DNA from 2 places in the Xanthomonas sp. NCPPB 3174 genome. Region 2 is predicted to be linked to the other one. Evidence: predicted binding sites of a transcription regulator. Region 2 holds the regulator's gene; the other holds the start of a gene.

Region 1 (7,306 bases), 580 kb from region 2:
GCCGATCAGGCGCTTGAAGTTGCCGCGCACCTGCTCGATGGTGTCGTTGATGAAGGCCTTCTTGCCCGGCAGCTGCGGCATGTCCGCGTCGAAGTTGCCGCGGCCGAACTCGGCGACCACGCCCATCGCCTGCTTCTTGACCGCGATGTGGCTGCCGACCATGCGGTTGATGCCGTCGGCCATGCTGCGGAAGTCGCCCTGGAAGTGCGCGCTGTCGATGCTGGCGTCGATCTCGCCGGCATCGTGCTCCTCGGCGACGCGGCGCATCTCGGCGATCAGGCCGAGCATGTTGCGCCGCACCTGCTCGATGGTGTCGTTGATGTAGGCCTTCTTGCCCGGCAACGCGGCCAGCGGCGCGGCGAAGTTGCCGCGGCCGAACTCGCCCACGCAGTCGATCGCCTGCTTGCAGACGCCGATGTGGGCGCCGACCAGCTGGTTGATATCGCCGGCCACGGTGCGGTAGGCGCCGCTGGCTTGCGTCGCATCCAGCATCACGTCGCAGTCGCCGGCGGCGTGTGCGCGGGTCATGTGCGCGACGTCGGCCTGCAACTGCCGCAGCGGCCGCTGCGCGGCGAGCAGGGCCTGGCCGATCTCGCTGCCGCCGGTCGCGGCGTCCACGCGGTCCAGTTCGCCCTGTGCCAGCGCCTGCAGGCCGGTGCGGGCCAGCTCCAGCTCGCGCTGCGCGGCAGCGGCCACCTGCTGTGCCGCGCGCACGCTGCGGCTCAGCAGCAGGCCGGCGACCAGCGTGGCCACGACGACCAGGGTCCATGCGAGGCCGTTGGCCAGCGGCAGCGCCAGCGCGGCGACAGCGGCGGCGGCGGGCAGGGCCACGGCGACGACGGCGGTCGTCGGCAGGGTGGTAAGGGGCGTCCGGTTCTGGGACATGGCGGCGATTCCTGGTTGATGGCGCGACGTAGGAATGACGGCGGGCGACGCGGCGGCTCAGGCCGCCAGCGATTCGGCGCCGGGTTGCAACTGGCCCAGCAGCGACGGCACGTCCAGGATCAACGCGACCCCACCGCTGCCGAGAATGCTGGAGCCGCTGATGCCCTTGACCTGGGCGAAGACCTTGGAGAGCGGCTTGATCACGGTCTGCCACTCGCCGAGCAGGGTGTCGACCACCAGGCCGAACCGCTGCGCACCCTGGCGGATCACCACGATGCTCTCGCGCGCCGGCGGCGCGCCGGCGATGGCGAACAGCGAGCGCAGGCGCACGTAGGGCAGCACGTTGCCGCGCAGGTCGATGTACTCGCTCTGGTAGTTCGGCGCGAACTCCACGCATTCCTCGACCACGTCCAGCGGCACCACGAACACCGACTTGCCGACCCCGACCTGGAAGCCGTTGATGATCGCCAGGGTCAGCGGCAGCCGCACCGAGATGGTGGTGCCGACGTCCTGCTGGCTGCTGATGTCCACGCTGCCGCGCAGCGCGGCGATGTTGCGCTTGACCACGTCCATGCCGACCCCGCGGCCGGACAGGTTGGTGACCTTCTCGGCGGTGGAGAAGCCCGGCTCGAAGATCAGCGCGAACACTTCGCGGTCGGAGAGCTGGCGGCCGGGTTCGATCAGGCCGCGCTCCAGCGCCTTGGCCAGGATCCGGTCGCGGTTGAGGCCGCCGCCGTCGTCGCTGATCTGGATGACGATGCTGCCGGAATCGTGGAAGGCGTTGAGCCGCACCGTGCCGCGCACCGGCTTGCCGCGCGCCTGGCGCACCTCGGCCGGTTCGATGCCGTGATCCATGGCGTTGCGCACCAGGTGGGTCAGCGGATCGGCGATCTTCTCCACCACCGACTTGTCCAGCTCGGTGTCCTCGCCATTGACCACCAGCGCGATGTCCTTCCCCAGCTCGCGGGCGACGTCGTGGACCACGCGGTGGAAGCGGCTGAAGGTGCCGCCGATCTTGACCATGCGCAGCTGCAGCGCGCTTTCGCGCACCTCTTCGACCAGCCCGGCCAGGATCGAGGTGGATTCCAGCAGTTGCGCATCGCCGGTACGCTGGGCGTTGGCGCCGGTGCTGGCGACGGCGATGATCAGCTCGCCGACCAGGTCGATCATGCGGTCCAGCTTGTCGGCGTCGACGCGGATCGAGCCGCCGTCGCCGCGCGCGCCAGCGGTCTTGGCCGGGCCGGCGCTTGCGGCGGTGGCGGCCGCTGCCGCCGGCGTGCTGGCCAAGGCGGGCGCGGCCGCCGCCGGCGCGTCGGCACTGTCGAACCCGGCGAAATCGTCGGCACTGGCCTGGCTGCCGGCCTCGGCCACCAGCAGCGGTAGATCCAGGTTGGCGGCGTCGCCCTGCGGGTCCACCGCCAGCACCTGCAGGTCGCAGTCGTCGCGCACGAATTCGAAGATGTCCTCGATCGCGGCCTGTTGCGCGTCGCTGCGCAGCAGGATGTCGAAGCCCAGGTAGCAGGCCTCCGGATCCAGGTCCGGCAGCGCCGGCACGCGGTCGTGGCGGGTGCGCACCGCTTCCAGGCTGCCGAGGCTGCGCAGGCAGCGGATCAGGTGCAGCGGCGAGTTGCCGAAGCGCAGCGCATCGGTGAACAACTGCAGCGAGATCCGCCAGTAGCCGGTGTGCGCGGGCGCGGCCGGCGCTGCCGCGGCGGCGCTCGCCTTGGCCGCCGGCGTGGCGGCGGGTTGCAGGTAGGTCTGCAGGCGTTCCAGCAGCGGCGCGCCGTCGGCGGTGAGCGTGGCTTCGTCGGCCTTGCCGCCGGCCGCGGCTTCCACCAGCGCGCGGATGTGGTCGCAGCAGGCCAGCATCAGTTGGATCAGCTCCGAATCCAGCGCGACGGCATGCTCGCGCACCAGGTCCAGCACGCTCTCCACCACGTGGGTGAAGCCGACCAGTTGCGCCAGGTCGAACAGGCCGCCGGAGCCCTTGATGGTGTGGGCGGCGCGAAAGATCGCGTTGACCGCATCCGGACCGGCTTCGCCGCGCTCGGCTTCCAACAGATTGCGCTCCATGTCCTCGAGCAGGTCGCGGCTCTCGGCGATGAAGGTCTGCAGCAATTGATCCATGTTCATGTCGTGCTGCCGATTAGTGAAGGGTGTCGTCGCCGACGCGCTCGAACGCGTCGTCCAGGCCGAGCAGGGCCAGCGCATCGCCGACCGCGGTGCTGCAGCCCTCGAGCTGGAATGGGCGTCCCAGTGCGCGCAGTGCCGCCTGGGTGGCCAGCAGCAGCTGCACGCCGGTGGCGTCGATGTCGGTCACCTCCTGCAACTGCAGGCGCAACCCGCCGGGATGCTCCAGCGCGGGCAGCAGCAGCGGCTTCAGTTCGGCCGCGCGGCGGATGGTCATGTCGCCGTCCACGATCAGCTGCAGCGGCGGATCCTGTTCGTCGGGGGGCGTCGAGCGCATGGCGGGTCTCCGGCAGTGGGCGAGTGAAGAGCCGGCGGCACGCCCGGAAGGGCACGCGCAGGCTGCGGTACCAGCGATATCGGCGCGTACGGGAAATATTTAGAAATATTTAGCCTGCGTGAACCATTTGTCTCGCGGGCTGCACGCGAGCCTGAGCGGTTCAGACCGGTGCCACGATACGCATCCCATAACCGCGCCGGTGCGGTGGGTCCCCATGTCGTTGCACGCGGCGTGCCAATCGCAAGACGCGTGAAGGCGTCAACATGTCAACGCGAGGCGTCGATGCGCAGCCGTGATCTTCATGTGAAGATCACTGGTGAAGCGATCAATCACATGCGAGCGCGTGCCATACGCCACCGCATGCGCGATGGCGTCTCAGCGACAGGGAAAGATGGCCGGCGTGCGCGTGCGCATCCAGCGGCGCCGCGGGGATGGACGCGGGCAGGATCGCCCGCGTCGCTCAGCGTGGCGACAGCGCGGTCAGCAGGCCGCGCGCGGCATTGAAACGGTCGGCCGCCTCCGGCAGCGGCAGCTTGAGCTTCAGCTTGTCCGGGCCATCCATCGCGTACAGCCTGGGCTGCTTCTGGATCATCTGGATGATGGTCATCGGATCCACGTTGGGCTTGGCCTCGAACACCAGGCGCCCGCCGTGTTCGCCCAGTTCCAGCTTGCGGATGCCCAGCGCATTGGCCTGCAGCTTCAGTTCGGCGATCGCGAACAGGTGCTTCACCGGATCCGGCAGCAGGCCGAAGCGGTCGATCATCTCCACCTGCAGTTCGCGCAGGCCGTCGCTGTCGCGGGCGCTGGAAATGCGCTTGTACAGGGTCAGGCGGGTATGCACGTCGGGCAGGTAGTCGTCGGGGATCAACGCCGGCACGTGCAGTTCCACTTCGGCGCCGCGCACTTCCTCGCCGGCGTCCAGGTCCGGCAGCTTGCCCTGGCGGATGCTGCGCACCGCGCGTTCCAGCAGCTCGGTGTACAGGCTGAAGCCGACCTCGGCCATCTGCCCGCTCTGGTCCTCGCCCAGCAGTTCGCCGGCGCCGCGGATCTCCAGATCGTGGGTGGCTAGGGTAAAGCCGGCGCCCAACTCGTCCATCGAGGCGATGGCATCCAGGCGCTTCTGCGCATCGGGGGTGATGCTGCGCCGGTCCGGTACCAGCAGATAGGCGTAGGCGCGGTGATGCGAACGGCCGACGCGGCCGCGCAACTGGTGCAACTGCGCCAGGCCGAAGCGGTCGGCGCGGTTGATGACGATGGTGTTGGCGTTGGGGATGTCGATGCCCGATTCGATGATCGTGGTCGACAGCAGCACGTTGAAGCGCTGCTTCTGGAAATCCAGCATCACCTTTTCCAGCTCGCGCTCGGGCATCTGCCCGTGGGCGATCCCGATGCGCGCTTCGGGTACCAGTTCGCTCAGCTCGCGCTGCATGCGGCCGATGCTCTCCACGTCGTTGTGCAGGAAGTACAGCTGGCCGCCGCGCGCCAGTTCGCGCTGGAAGGCCTCGCGCAGCAGCGCGTTGTCCCACTGGGTGACGAAGGTCTGCACCGCCAGCCGGTTCGGCGGCGGCGTGGCGATGATCGACAGGTCGCGCAGGCCGGCCATGGCCATGTTCAAGGTGCGCGGGATCGGCGTGGCGGTGAGGGTCAGCAGGTGCACGTTGGCGCGCAGCGCCTTCAGCGCTTCCTTCTGGCGCACGCCGAAGCGCTGCTCCTCGTCGACGATGACCATGCCCAGGTCCTTGAACTTCACGTCCGGCTGCAGCAGGCGATGGGTGCCGACGATCACGTCGATGCTGCCGGCGGCGACCTTCTCCAGTTCGGCCTTGATCTCCTTGCTGCTCTTGAAGCGCGACAGCACCTCGACCTTGAGCGGGTAGTCGGCGAAGCGGTCGCGGAAGTTGCGGTAGTGCTGTTCGGCCAGCAGCGTGGTCGGCACCAGCACCGCCACCTGCTTGCCGGCGCTGGCCGCGGCGAAGGCCGCGCGCACCGCGACCTCGGTCTTGCCGAAGCCGACGTCGCCGCACACCACGCGGTCCATCGGCTGGCTGCTGGCCAGGTCGCGCAGGGTGGCGTCGATCGCGGCCAGCTGGTCGGGGGTTTCCTCGAACGGGAAGCCTGCGGCGAACGGCTCGTACATCGCCCGATCCACCTGCAGCGCCAATCCGGCGCGAGCCTGGCGACGCGCCTGGATCTCCAGTAGCTCCGCGGCCACGTCGCGCACCTTCTCGGCGGCCTTGCGCTTGGCCTTGGTCCATTGCTCGCCGCCCAGCGAATGCAGCGGCGCGGTCTCGGCCGAGGCGCCGGAGTAGCGGCTGATCAGGTGCAACTGCGCGACCGGCACGTACAGCCGGTCGCCCTTGGCGTACTCGATTTCCAGGAACTCGCCGGGCATGCCGCCGGCATCGAGCACGATCAGCCCGCGGTAGCGGCCGACGCCATGGTCCTCGTGCACGATCGGCGCGCCCTCGGACAGCTCGCCCAGGTCGCGGATGATCGCTTCCGGCTCGCGTCCCACGCGGCGGCTGCGCCGCGGCTGGCTTGCGCGCTCGGGGAACAACTGGCGCTCGGTCAGCACCGCGATGCGCGGCTCCTCCAGCGCGAAGCCGTCGTCGAGCGGCGCCACGGCAATGGCAAAGCGTGCAGCATCAAGCCCCTCTCCCTCTGGCGACCGCAGGGAGTCCCCGTGGGAGAGAGGGGTTGGGGTGAGGGTACGACCGCCAGGGAGTTTTGCCTGCGCTGCTGTAGAAGATGCGGACGAAGCAGTCTTCTTCGATGAGAGCCGCGCAGACGCCGCACCCTCATCCGGCGCTTCGCGCCACCTTCTCCCGGTGGGAGAAGGGAGGAAGGCAGCAAAATTTGGCAGCACCTCCGGCTTCAACTCCGCGGCCGCCAACACTTCCAGCAGCGCCTCGCGGCGGCCCGGTGAATCGGCGGCGATCAGCACCCGGCCCGGATAGTGATCGAGGAAGCTCTTCAGCGCCGCGCCCGGCGCGGCGTCCTTGGCCGCCACCGGCAGCGGCGGCAGCGGCTGGTCGCCCAGCGCCTGCGCCTCGTCGATGCGTGGATGGTCGGCGGCCCACACGTCGATGCGCGGCAGGCCGTTGAGGCGTTCGCGCAACACGTCAGGTGCCTGGTACAGCTCTTCCGGCGCCAGCAGCGGGCGCTCCACGTCGTGGCGGCGTTGCTCGTAGCGTGCCTGGGTCTGTGCCCAGAACGCATCGGCGGCGGCGCCCACGCCCGGCGCGATCAGCGGCAGCACGTGCTCGCCCAGGTAATCGAACAGGGTGGCGGTGGCCTCGCGCGCGCTGCTGCTGCGGTTCTCCTGGAAGAACAGCGGCAGGTAGTACTCGATGCCCGATGGCGCCAGCCCGGCCTTCAGATCCTGGTACAGCGCACTGCGCCGGGTGTCCACGTCGAAACGTTCGCGCAGCGCGGTCAACACCCGCTCCACGCTCGCATCGTCCATCGGCACTTCGCGCCCGGGCAGCATGCGCACCGCCTGCACATGGTCCAGCGAACGCTGCGACTCCGGGTCGAAGGCGCGGATCGAATCGATGTCCTCGTCCAGCAGTTCGATGCGCAACGGCGCGTCGGTGCCCATCGGGTACACGTCGAGCAGGCCGCCGCGCACGGCGAAATCGCCCGGGTCCATCACCTGCGGCACGTTGCGGTAGCCGGCGCTTTCCAGCCGCCGCTTCTCCGCATCCAGGTCCAGGCGCTGGCCCACGCGCAGGTCGAAACTGCCGCCGACGATGTAGCGCAGCGGCGCCACCCGCTGCATCAGCGTCTGCACCGGCACCACCACGATGCCCTGGGTCAGCGTCGGCAGCCGGTGCAGCGCGGCCAGGCGCTGGCTGACGATGTCAGGGTGCGGACTGAACTGGTCGTAGGGCAGGGTTTCCCAGTCCGGGAACGGCACCACCGGCAGGCCCGGATCGTCGCCGAGCAGGCTGT
Region 2 (7,306 bases):
CGCCGAGGCGGCGCCGCAGGCCGCAGCCGCGGCGCAGGCCAACGCCGAACTGGGCTGGGACGAACTGCGCCCGATCGACCCGCTGGGCCTGGAAGTGGGCTACCGGCTGATCCCGCTGGTGGACAAGGCCCAGGGCGGCGAGCTGATGGCGCGGATCAAGGGCGTGCGCCGCAAGCTGACCCAGGACATCGGCTTCCTGGTGCCGCCGGTGCACATCCGCGACAACCTGGAACTGCCGGCCAACGCCTACCGCCTGCTGGTGCACGGCGTGCCGGTGGCCACCGCCGACATCCACCCGGACCGCGAACTGGCGCTGGACCCGGGCGGCGCGCTGGGCAAGATCGACGGCATTGCCGGCAAGGACCCGGCGTTCGGCCTGGACGCGATCTGGATCCAGCCGCACCTGCGCGCCCAGGCCGAGACCATGGGCTACACCGTGGTCGACCCGGCCACGGTGATCGCCACCCACCTCTCGCACCTGATCCGCGAGCACGCCCCGGAACTGCTCGGCCATGAGGAAGTGCAGCAGTTGCTGGCGACCCTGGCCAAGAGCGCGCCCAAGCTGGTCGAGGACCTCACCCCCAAGGCGCTGCCGCTGTCGGTGGTGGTGCGGGTGCTGCAGAACCTGCTCATCGAGAAGATCCCGGTGCGGCAGCTGCGCAAGATCGTCGAGGCCCTGGTCGAGCACGCCCCGCAGAGTCAGGAACCCGGCGCGCTCACCGCCGCCGTGCGCAACGCCCTGGGCCGCTTCATCGTCCAGGAGATCGCCGGCATGGCCCCGGAACTGCCGGTGTTCACCCTGGCCCCGCAATTGGAACGTGTCTTGCAGGACTCTACCCAGGGCAACGGCGCGGCGCTGGAACCCGGACTGGCCGAACGCTTGCACCAAAGTCTGGCGGACTGCGTGAGCAAGCAGGAGGCGCGCAACGAACCGGCCGTGGTGCTGGTCCCGGCGCAGGTCCGCGCCGCCCTCGCCCGCCTGGTCCGCCACAGCGTCCCCGCGCTGTCGGTCCTGTCCTACAGCGAAGTGCCGGAGGACAAGCGGCTGAAGCTGGTGGGGACGATCAGTTGATGTGGCGGGATTGGTGATTTGGGATTCGGGAGTCGCAACAGCGGGCCCGACGCGCGCAGAGAGACAGCAATGACACGAACGAACACAACCAGAGCAAGGCGACCGGATAGCAGCCATGCCATGGCGGCCTCCGCGACCAATCCCCACTCCCCACTCCCGAATCCCGGCACTCACCCATGAAGATCAAACGCTTTGTCGCCCCCGACATGCGCACCGCCTTCCGGATGGTGCGCGACGAGCACGGGCCGGATGCGGTGATCCTGTCCAATCGGCGTACCGACGAGGGCATCGAGATCGTCGCCGCCAGCAACTACGACGAGGCCCTGGTGCAGCGGGCGCTGGATGCGGTGCGCCCGGACGAGGCGCCGCGCGCCGCTGCCGCGCAGGCACCGGCCGCTCCCGCCCCGCGCGCCGCACGGAGCGACAGCGCCGCCGCCAGCCCGGCGATGGCGATGATGGCCGCGATCAGCGAACGCCGCGGCAGTGCCGCGCCGGCCGCTCCCGCCGCACGGCCACTGACCCAGCCGGCGGCGCTGGCCGCTTCGGCGATGCCCGCCGCGGCCGCCCCGGCTGCCGCCGCACGCCAGGCCGCCCCGGCCAAGGCCGCAGCGCCGGTCACCGGCCGCGCCGAGTTCAGCATCCCCGAGGACGTGTTCCGCAACGCCCCGATCAGCGTGCCCCTGCCCAGCCCGTTCGCCGCCGCGACCCCGGCGCCGGCCGCCGAGGCCATGCCGGCCTGGCGCGACGACGTCGCCGCGGTGGCGCTGACCCCGCTGGCGAGCCCGAGCACAGCCCCTGCCGCGCCGGGCGTGGCCAAGGCCGACGCGCCGGCCGCTGCCGGAATCCCGGCGGCCGCCACGCTGGCGGCGGTGCCGACCTTCCCCGCCCCGCAGAACGACGAACAATTGACGCAGCTGCGCGACGAACTGGCGCTGATGCGGCAGATGATCGAGCGCGAGATGAACCGCCTCACCGACGAGCGCCTGCGCGGCTCGCCGGTCCGCGCCCAGGCGCTGGAGCTGATGGACGACTACGGCTTCGACAGCGGCATCACCCGCGACGTGGTCATGCAGATCCCCGCCGACCTGGAGCTGCACCGCGGCCGCGGGCTGATGCTGGGCCTGCTGTCCAAGCGCCTGCCGATCGCCCCGCTGGACCCGCTCGAGGAAGGCGGCGTGATCGCCCTGATCGGCCCCACCGGCGCCGGCAAGACCACCACCATCGCCAAGCTGGCCTCGCGCTTCCTGGAGCGCCATGCCGCCCGCGACGTGGCCCTGGTCACCACCGACACCATCCGCGTCGGCGGCCGCGAACAACTGCACAGCTACGGCCGCCAGCTCGGCATCGCCGTGCACGAGGCCGATAGCGACGCCGCGCTGCAGCAGCTGCTGGAGCGCCTGGCCGACTACAAGCTGGTGCTGATCGACACCGCCGGCATGGGCCAGCGCGACCGCGCCCTGGCTGCCCAGCTGCACTGGCTGCGCGCCTCGCGGGTGGTCCGATCCTTGCTGGTACTCCCCGCCAACGCCCATTTCTCCGACCTGGACGAGGTGGTGCGCCGGTTCGCCGGCGCCGACCCACAGGGGGTCATCATGACCAAGTTGGACGAAACCGGGCGGTTCGGCAGTGCCTTGTCGGTGGTCGTGGACCACCGCCTCCCCATCACCTGGGTGACCGATGGACAGCGTGTGCCGGACGACCTGCACCGCGCCAACGCCGCCAGCCTGGTATTGCGCCTTGAAGATTTGCGGCGCGCTGCCGATAAGCCCTGTACTCCGGAGCAGACCCATGCCGTCGCGTGACTACGTCAATCTGACCAATGCCTTCCCCCTGTCGGCGACGCGCAGCGAACCGCTGGGTCCGGTGCGCACCATCGCCGTGACCGGCGGCAAGGGCGGCGTGGGCAAGACCAACATCTCGGTCAACCTGTCCATGGCGCTGGCCGACATGGGCAAGCGCACCCTGCTGCTGGACGCCGACCTGGGCCTGGCCAACGTCGACGTGCTGCTGGGGCTGACCCCCAAGTTCACCGTGGCCGACCTGGTCGCCGGGCGCTGCACCCTGGAAGAGGTGCTGATCGACATGCCCAACGGGCTGATGGTGGTGCCCGCCGCCTCCGGCCGCCGCTACATGGCCGAGTTGCCGCCGGCCCAGCACGTGGGCCTGGTCAACGTGTTCTCCGAGTTGCAGCGCGAGCTGGACGTGATGATCGTCGACACCGCCGCCGGCATCACCGACAGCGTGCTGACCTTCTGCCAGGCCGCGCAGGACGCGGTGGTGGTGGTCTGCGACGAGCCGGCCTCGATCACCGACGCCTACGCCCTGATCAAGGTCCTCTCGCGCGAGCGCGGCGTGGACCGGGTGCAGATCGTCGCCAACATGGTCCGCGACCTCAACGAAGGCCGCCTGCTGTACGACAAGCTCAGCCGGGTCTGCGAGAAGTTCCTCGGCGACGTGTCGCTGAACTACCTGGGCTGCGTGCCGCAGGACGACTGGCTACGCCTGTCGGTGCAGCGCCAGCAGCCGGTGGTCAAGGCCTACCCGTCCAGCCCGTCGGCGCAGGCGATCAGCGAGATCGCCCGGCGCACCGCGCGCTGGCAGGCGCCGACCGCCCCGCGCGGCAACGTCGAGTTCTTCGTCGAACGCATCATCCAGCGCGGGGTGGCCGCATGAACGCCGCCGCCCACTACCGCGCCGTCCAACGCAACAGCGCCAACGACTACATCACCCAGCACTCGGACCTGGTCCGGCGCATCGCCCACCACCTGGCGGCGCGGCTGCCGGCCAGCGTCGAGATCGACGATCTGATCCAGGCCGGCATGATCGGCCTGATCGAGGCCTCGCGCAGCTACGACGCCGAACAGGGCGCCTCGTTCGAGACCTATGCCTCGATCCGCATCCGCGGCGCGATGATCGACGAGATCCGCCGTGGCGACTGGGTGCCGCGCTCGGTGCACCGCCGCGCCCGCGACGCCGCCTCGGCGATCCGCAAGATCGAACAGAGCACCGGCCGCGCCGCCGCCGCCAACGAAGTGGCCGCGGCGATGGACATGCCGCTTCCCGAATACCTGCGTTTGATGGAAGATGCCGCCCGCGGCCAGGTGCTGAGCCTGGAGTCGCGCATCGAGGACCATGGCGAACTGGATACCATCGCCAAGGGCGGACCCAATCCGCAGCAGATGCTCGAGCGCAGCGAATTCGGCCGCGAGCTGGGCAAGGCCATCGCGCAGTTGCCCGAACGCGAGCAGTTGGTGCTGTCGCTGTACTACGAGCAGGAATTGAACCTCAAGGAAATCGGCGCGGTGCTCGGGGTCAGCGAGTCGCGCGTGTGTCAGATCCATGGCCAGGCCACGGTACGGTTGCGCGGACGCCTGAAGGCGTTCGAGGTCGCCGATGCCGGTCTGGAAGACGAAGAATAGGAACCCTTAGGAGTCAGTGGTGAACAAGAACATGCGGATTTTGATCGTGGACGATTTCTCGACGATGCGGCGCATCGTCAAGAATCTGCTCGGCGATCTGGGCTTCACCAATACCGCCGAGGCCGAAGACGGCAACAGCGCCCTGGCCGCGCTGCGCTCGGCGCCGTTCGAGTTCGTGGTCACCGACTGGAACATGCCGGGCATGACCGGCATCGATCTGCTGCGCAACATCCGCGCCGACGACAAGCTCAAGCACCTGCCGGTGCTGATGGTCACCGCCGAGGCCAAGCGCGAGCAGATCATCGAGGCCGCGCAGTGCGGCGTGAACGGCTACATCATCAAGCCGTTCACCGCGCAGACGCTGCAGGAGAAGCTGGGCAAGATCTTCGAACGCCTGGGAGCGACCGCCTAAATGGAAGCCACCGCCGAACGTACCGCCCTGATCGAACGCCTGCAAGGCGCGCTGGACGCGCTGGAAAATGGCGACGAGGCCGGCTGGCGCAGGGAGATCGACACCCTCGCCGCCTGGCGCACGCGGCCGATGATGCAGGGCCTTAGCCGGCTCGCGCGCGATCTGGGGCAGGCGCTCGGCGAACTGCCGGTGGTGCCCAGCGAAGCCGGCGAGCTGGACGACGCCTGCTCGCGCCTGGACCACGTGGTGGAGATGACCGAACAGGCCAGCCACCGCACCCTGGACCTGGCCGAGGAATGCCGTGCGCTGGCCGACCAGCTCGCCGCCGGCGGCCTCAGCGGCGACCAGAGCGAGATCCTCGACAAGATCCGCCACAACCTCACCGAAATGGCCCTGGCGCAGAGCTTCCAGGACCTGACCGGGCAGATCATCCGCCGCGTCGCCGGCATCGTACGCCGCGTGCACGAAGGCTTCGGCGCGCTGGGTCTGCCGCCGAAGGAAGAAAACAAGAAGGCCGACGGCAGCCTGGCCGGCCCGGCCCTGCCCGGCCTGGACCGCCACGGCGTGTCGCAGCACGACGCCGACGACCTGCTGTCCGGATTGGGACTGTAATGCCATGAGCGCCGTACCCGACGACATCGCTGCCGACTTCATCATCGAGGCCCAGGAAATCCTGGACCGGCTCGGCGAGCAGTTGGTGTCGCTGGAGCAGGCGCCCGAGGACAGCGGCCAGCTCAACGCCGTGTTCCGCGGTTTCCACACGCTCAAGGGCGGCGCCGGCTTCCTGGCGATCAACGCCATGGTCGAGCTGTGCCACGCCGCGGAGGAAACCCTGGGCATGGCCCGCGCCGGCCAGGCCACCCTGCAGGCGCGGCACTTCGACGCCGCGCAGCAGTCGCTGGACTACCTGCAGTCGATGCTGGACGCCTTCGGCAGCGGCCAGGAGCCGCCGCGCGCGCCGGCGGAGCTGATCGCGCAGTTCGACGCGCACGGCGACGCCGCGCCGGCGCCGGCGCCGGCCAAGAGCGCCGCGCCGGCACCCGCCGCCAAGGCGCCCGCGGCCGCCGCGGGCGATGCCGACCTGATCAGCGACGACGAATTCGAGGCGCTGCTGGACCAGTTGCACGGCGATGCGCCGCCGGCGGCCACGCCGCAGGCGCTGCAGCCGGCGCCGCGTGCGCCCAGCGCCGCGCCCAAGGCCGCAGCCGCCCCGGCCAAGGCCGCCGAGCCCGAGCACACCGTGCGCGTGGACACCAAGCGCCTGGACGCGATCGTCAACCTGATCGGCGAACTGGTGCTCTCGCGCAACCGCCTCAAGACCCTGCGCGTGCGCCTGCGCGACGAGGAACTGGACCGCGCGGTCAGCAGCCTGGACATCGCCACCGCGCGCCTGCAGTCGGCGGTGATGCGCACGCGCATGCAGCCGGTCGGCAAGGTGTTCTCGCGCTTCCCCAAGGTGGCGCGCGACGTTGCCCGCTCGCTCAACAAGGAAGTGGAACTGGAGCTGATCGGCGCCGACACCGAACTGGACCGCAACCTGGTCGAGGCGCTGGCCGATCCGCTGGTGCACCTGGTGCGCAACGCGATCGACCACGGCATCGAGGCGCCGGCGCTGCGCGAAGCCACCGGCAAGCCGCGCGGCGGCCACGTGCGCCTGTCGGCGCAGCAGGAAGGCGACTACGTCAGCATCGAGGTGCAGGACGACGGCGCCGGCATCGACCCGGAACGACTGCGCGCCAAGGCCCGCGAGAAGGGCCTGATCGATCCCGAGGCCGCCGCCCGCCTGACCACCGAGGAATGCCTGCACCTGGTGTTCCTGCCCGGCTTCTCGACCAAGTCCGAGGTCACCGACATCTCCGGCCGCGGCGTCGGCATGGACGTGGTGCAGTCGCGCATCCGCGAGCTCAGCGGGCAGATCCAGATCCAGTCGGAACTGGGCCGCGGCAGCCGCTTCCTGATCCGCGTGCCGCTGACCCTGGCGATCCTGCCGACCCTGCTGGTGCAGGCCGGCGACACCGTCTATGCGCTGCCGCTGGCGCGCGTGGTGGAAGTGCTGCACGCCCCGCGCCGCTCGCTGGGCTGGTTCGACGGCCGCGCCGTGCTCGACCGGCAATCGCACACCCTGCCGCTGGTGGACCTGCGCCAGTGGCTCAACATCGACGCCCCGCAACTGCCGCTGCTCACCGTGGTGGTGCTGCAGGCCGGCGAATCGCGCATGGGCCTGGTCGTGGACCAGGTCCGCGGCCGCGAGGAAGTGGTGATCAAGCCGCTGCCGCGCTCCCTGCGCGGCCTGCCCGGCTACGCCGGCGCCACCCTCATCGGCGACGGCCGCCTGGCGCTGATCCTGGATGTGGATGGCTTGAAGGCTTGAGGGCCGGGATTGGGGATTCGGGAGTGGGGATT

The links. The regulator FliA, encoded in region 2, starts transcription of late flagellar genes. The targets are predictions, from matches to a motif close to TAAAGTTTNNCNNNCNNNGGCCGATAA.
Region 1: the regulator FliA is predicted to act here: its motif matches at 3,429-3,455, upstream of AC1PK7_RS13885 (STAS domain-containing protein).

The regions. Positions count from the first base shown of each region.
Region 1 covers NZ_CM161517.1:3,126,129-3,133,434, reverse strand. Annotated here, with positions in the region: gene AC1PK7_RS13895 (methyl-accepting chemotaxis protein) at 1-885, opposite strand, end outside; gene AC1PK7_RS13890 (chemotaxis protein CheA) at 943-3,018, opposite strand; gene AC1PK7_RS13885 (STAS domain-containing protein) at 3,032-3,352, opposite strand; gene mfd (transcription-repair coupling factor) at 3,813-7,306, opposite strand, start outside.
Region 2 covers NZ_CM161517.1:2,541,804-2,549,109, forward strand. Annotated here, with positions in the region: gene flhA (flagellar biosynthesis protein FlhA) at 1-1,072, shown strand, start outside; gene flhF (flagellar biosynthesis GTPase FlhF) at 1,249-2,874, shown strand; gene AC1PK7_RS11345 (MinD/ParA family ATP-binding protein) at 2,861-3,745, shown strand; gene AC1PK7_RS11350 (RNA polymerase sigma factor FliA) at 3,742-4,491, shown strand; gene cheY (chemotaxis response regulator CheY) at 4,511-4,903, shown strand; gene AC1PK7_RS11360 (protein phosphatase CheZ) at 4,904-5,515, shown strand; gene AC1PK7_RS11365 (chemotaxis protein CheA) at 5,520-7,274, shown strand.